2 regions of the Dactylosporangium maewongense genome follow, and region 2 is predicted to be linked to the other one. Evidence: riboswitches for the same ligand, from Rfam matches in the RefSeq annotation. Region 2 holds a riboswitch; the other holds the start of a gene.
What was found. Region 2 has a riboswitch for cyclic di-AMP ahead of ABD332_RS48490 (hypothetical protein). Riboswitches for the same ligand answer to the same signal wherever they lie in the genome.
Positions count from the first base shown of each region.

Region 1: another riboswitch for cyclic di-AMP. It lies ahead of ABD332_RS20725 (C39 family peptidase); the one in region 2 lies ahead of ABD332_RS48490 (hypothetical protein).

Region 1 is NZ_BAAAQD010000007.1:430,267-432,648, reverse strand. It holds gene ABD332_RS20730 (transglycosylase domain-containing protein) at 1-284, shown strand, start outside; gene ABD332_RS20725 (C39 family peptidase) at 307-1,152, opposite strand; cyclic di-AMP (ydaO/yuaA leader) riboswitch at 1,338-1,480, opposite strand; gene ABD332_RS20720 (hypothetical protein) at 1,760-2,382, shown strand, end outside.
Region 2 is NZ_BAAAQD010000030.1:10,455-12,836, reverse strand. It holds gene ABD332_RS48495 (diguanylate cyclase domain-containing protein) at 1-823, shown strand, start outside; cyclic di-AMP (ydaO/yuaA leader) riboswitch at 870-1,012, shown strand; gene ABD332_RS48490 (hypothetical protein) at 1,200-1,904, shown strand; gene ABD332_RS48485 (polyprenyl synthetase family protein) at 2,014-2,382, opposite strand, start outside.

The sequences.
Region 1 (2,382 bases), on a different contig from region 2:
ACGGCGGCACGGCGGAGAACGTGTCCGGCATCCTGGGCGGCCGCCCGGTCGCGGGCAAGACCGGCAGCTCCGAGTACAACTCGACCGAGACGTTCGTCGGCTTCACCCCGCAGATCGCGGCGGCCGGCATCGCGGTGAACGTGGACAACCCGAACGACCACGTGGGCAGCGGCGTCTCCGGCTCGGTCAACGCCGCCGTCGCGCAGACCATGGCGAGCGCGCTGCGCGGCCAGCCGGCCCAGGCGTTCCGGCCACCCAGCCGGGTACGCGCACTGGGCCGCTGACCGCGAGCCGCTGACGGCCGTGTCAGGCGGAGTATCCGCGCAGGGCGGTCCAGTGCGCGAGCTTGGCCGTCGTCAGCGTGTAGTACCCGACGCCCAGGGCGTCCGCGGGGTCGGCGATCTTCACCGTCTTGCCGCCGTCGAGGTACCCCACCACCGTGAGGTAGTGGCCGCCCGGGTACGAGTGCGAGTTGCCCTTGTCGTCCACGGTGGAGCCGGCGATGTTGGCGACCACGGCGTAGCCGTTGGTGATCGCGTTGACGACGTCGGCCTGCATCTGGTCGATCTCCGCCTGGGTGGCCGACTGACCGGGGATGAAGTGCGACTTGTAGAAGGAGGTCTTCGTGTACTCGTTGAGCGACCGGGTGGTGTCGTCGGCGGAGTTGGTGCCGTTGACGGTCGTGTGCAGGCTCTGGGCGACCTCGGACTGGGACGGGTACATCGACCGCGCGGTCAGCGCGATCCGGGTCGCCGCCGGGCCGCAGTAGTAGAAGTTCTCCTGCCAGGCGAACCGGTACGCGAGCTCCTTCTCCGCCGGGGCCGCCGGTTTGGTGGGGCTGGCCGAGGCGGCGGGCGGGGCGGGCTTGGACGTCGCGGTACCGGCGGGGGCCTTCGACGGGGCGGAGGCGGCGTCGGGCGCCGCCTGGGTCCGCTGCCGGTCACGCCCGGCCGGACCGGCGCCGGTTCCGGACGGATCCGCGGACGTCACCGACTGCGCGTCGGCCACCGGTGCGGGGGTCGAGGCGTGCACGGCCACGCCGACGGCCGCCGTCACCCCGAGGACCGCCGCGGCGGCCGCGATCGGCAGCACGCGGAAGCGCGACGGGGCGGGGCTCTGGTTCTGGTGCCTGGGTTTGTACAGGTAACTCACGGGTACCTCGACAGACATGCTCGATGACGGCTGCTGTTGCCGGTGCCGGACGTGATCCGGGCAGGGGGGTGCCACGCCGGCCGAGGGCCGGTGCGGTGACGGTCGGCGACTACCGGGCCGGGCCGAGGGTCGAGGTGCCCGAGGTGCTGCGGCACGGGCGATGCCGGGTCAGTGGCTGCACGGAGTGCTCCTTCCGGTGCCGCCTACCGGGTTAGCTGACGGGTTCGGGCGGGAGGATCGCCCTACCGCGAGGCGCTGGCCCCGCGGATTCACCCCGGTGGTGCTCGGTTCCCCGGCTCGCGCGGACGCGACTCAGCGGATCCGCCGCGGTGTCATCCGAGGTGGGTGACGTCGGGCCGGGCGGATGCGAGGACCATATCGGGGGCGCGGGAGGACCCCCGGAACCCCCACGCTGGTCGGCTACCTTGCGTGACGACGGCGTGGCGAACGGCCGGGTGCACGGGCCATCAGCCCGCCGGTCGGCTGCGCCGTGCCCCGGTGCACCTCGCCGACCGCGCCCCGGCCCCGTGCGGCCCGCCCAGTGTCCGGTCGGCAGGTTCGCATGCCCGGCATCACCCCGGATCCGGGGCCTCCCTAGGCTCGCCGGATGCTTCCGGGCGCCGACGATGACCAGCAGCTCAACGGTGCGACCGCACGCGGTCCCCGACACCTGCGCCGCTCCCGGCGGGGGCGGCACGCGACCCGATTCCGGCTGCGTGCACCCGTGCCGGCCGAGATCCGCCGCTACGCCGTGGGCGCCGTCGCGGTCGTGGCGATCGGCCTGTCCGCGACGCTGTCGGCGTCGGCCGGACCCGCCGCCGTGCCGGCGGACAGTGCGGCGTTCGCCGTCGACGCCGAACGCTCGGCGGCCGGCGGGCAGGCCTCACGCAGCCGCACCCGGAAACCCGCCGACAGCGCGAACAAGGCCACGCCGGCACCGACGAAGGCCGCCCCGGCACCGGCGAAGACCACCCCGGCACCCGCCGGCACGCCACCGGCGTCGACGGCGGCGCCGTCGCCGACCGTGCACGCGCCCGTCGGCGGGCTGACCCAGGCCGAGATGAACAACGCCGTCGCGATCATCGACGTCGCCCGGCAGCTGAACCTGCCGCGGCGCGCGGCCGTCGTGGGGATCGCCACCGCCCTGCAGGAGAGCCACCTGCGAAACCTCGCGAACCCGAACGTGCCGCAGTCGCTGCAGCGCCCCAACGAGGGCGTGGGGTACGACTA
Region 2 (2,382 bases):
GCGGGACGAGGACGTGCTCGTCTCGATGCGCTTCGGCGACTTCATCCACCCTGACGACTTCGAGCGCAGCCGGGAGGTGTTCGCCGGCGGCGCCGGCACGATCCGCGACTACGAGGTGCGCTGCGTCCGCGGCGACGGCGAGACGATCTGGATCTCCGCGACGATGTCGGTGGTCGCCGGGTCGCCCGCGTTCGCGATCACGCAGGTGCAGGACATCACCAGCCGCAAGGCCACCGAGGCCGACCTGGTGCGCAGGGCCTCCCGCGACCCGCTGACCGGCCTGGCCAACCGCGAGGCCGTCGCCGAACCCCTCGCGGCCGCGATCCGGCGGGCCCGCACCGAGCAGGTGATCAGCGCGCTGTTCTTCTGCGATCTCGACGACTTCAAAATCGTCAACGACACCCTCGGCCACGAGGCCGGCGACGCGGTCCTCGTCGCCGTCGCGCAGCGCCTCCAGTCGCTGGTGCGGCCCACCGACACCGTCGCGCGCCTCGGCGGCGACGAGTTCGTCGTCCTCATGGGCAACGTCGCCGCCGGCGACCTCGGCGTGCTGGTCGACCGCCTCGAACGCGCCGTCTGCGCACCCGTCACGCACCAGGGGCAGATCATGCGGGTCAGGGTCAGCGTCGGCGTGGCCGTGATCGATGACACGGTCGAGGACGCGGGCGCCGCGCTGCGGGCCGCCGACCGCGCGATGTACCTGGTCAAGGGCGGTCGTCACGCCGGTGAGGTGACCAGACGGGTGACGGCGTTCGGTGAGCGTCCGGGTGCTCAGGGTGGATTGCCGTTGCTGCGGTTGGCCCGGCCCGAGACGGCCCAGTAGGGTCGTTGAGTCCGCTCCGGTCGACCTGCACCGCATCGGTGCTGCCGGGCGGGCGCCGTCGAGTCGCGATCTTCGCGAGCCGGGGACCCATGCGCGTCCTCTGGGGTGTATCCGCGGCCTGGCCGCGGTAGGGCGAAACTTCCCGCCCGAACCCGTCAGCTAACCCGGTAGGCGGCACCGGAAGGAGTCTGCGTCGATGCCGGCCGCCCGCGCGCCCTCGTAACACCTCACCACTGGTTCCCCCCTTCCAGCATGCCGTCCTCAGGCGGCGTGCCGATGCCGCATGTCTTCTGCCTGCCAACGAAGGAAAACATCAGTAGTGAAGCCCATATTGAAGGTGTTGCCACGCCAGTTCCACCCGCGACATCGCCGACTGGTGCCCGTGCTCGGCGCCAGGGCCGGCACCGTCTCGGTCGCCGTCCTGTCCGCCACGCTGCTGGGCACCCTGCCGGCTGACTCGCCGGCGTCGATGTTCACCGGCCCCGCGTATGCCGAGTCCGCGGCCGCCTGGTCCTGGCCGTCGCCGTCGTCCCTGTCCGCTTCGGGGCCGTCGTCCGCGCCCTCCGCCGACGCGGCGCCGGCGCCCGCGACGGGGCCCCTGGCCGTCGCGGTGCCCGCCGCGCCCGTGCCGCCGGCGCCGCCGGTCGTCAAGCCCGTCGCCGGCCTCGACCAGCGGCAGATGGACAACGCCGCGATCATCGTCAAGCAGGGCCGGGCGCAGGGCATGCCCGACCGGGCCCTGGTCGTGGCGATCGCGACGGCGATGCAGGAGAGCGACCTGTACAACGTCGCCAGCTCCGCCGTGCCCGCGTCCCTCGGGCTGCCGCACGACGGCACCTCGACCGACCACGACTCGGTCGGGCTCTTCCAGCAGCGGGCCAGCCAGGGCTGGGGCACCGTCGCCGAGCTGATGAACCCCGCCCACTCCGCGATGCTCTTCTACAACGCCCTCAACCGGGTCGAGGGCTGGCAGCGGATGAGCGTGACCGCCGCGGCCCAGGCGGTGCAGCGGTCGGCGTTCCCCGGCGCGTACCAGAAGCACGCCACCCGCGCGGAGCAGGTGGTCGCCGCCCTCTCCTGACGCTCACCCGCACCCGGCCGGCGCGCCTTCTCGGGTCGCGCCGGTCAGGCGCCGGGTTCATGGGCCGCCGGTCAGGCGCGGGTTTGTGGATCGCCGGCGGGGGTGTTGGTCAGGCCGGGTGGCGGGTCGCCCAGCGGGCCAGGGCGACGAGCTCGGCGACCGCGGCCGGCTCGGGGATCGCCAGGTCGAGGGCGACCAGGGCCTGCGCGAGGAGGTCGTCGGCCTGCTGGGCGCACCAGGAGCGGGCGCCGGAGCGTTCGACGACCTTCGCGGCGCGCTCCAGGTCGGCCTCGCTGAGGCGGGTCTCGCGGTGCAGCAGGTCGGCCAGCTCGTCGGCGCCCGCGGCGAGGGCGGCGGCGACCGGCAGCGAGCGGCGGCGGCCGCGCAGGTCGGCGAACGCCGGGCGGCCCGTCACGGCCGGGTCGCCCCAGATGCCCTGCAGGTCCTCGGCGAACCGGACGGCCAGCCCGAGCCGCAC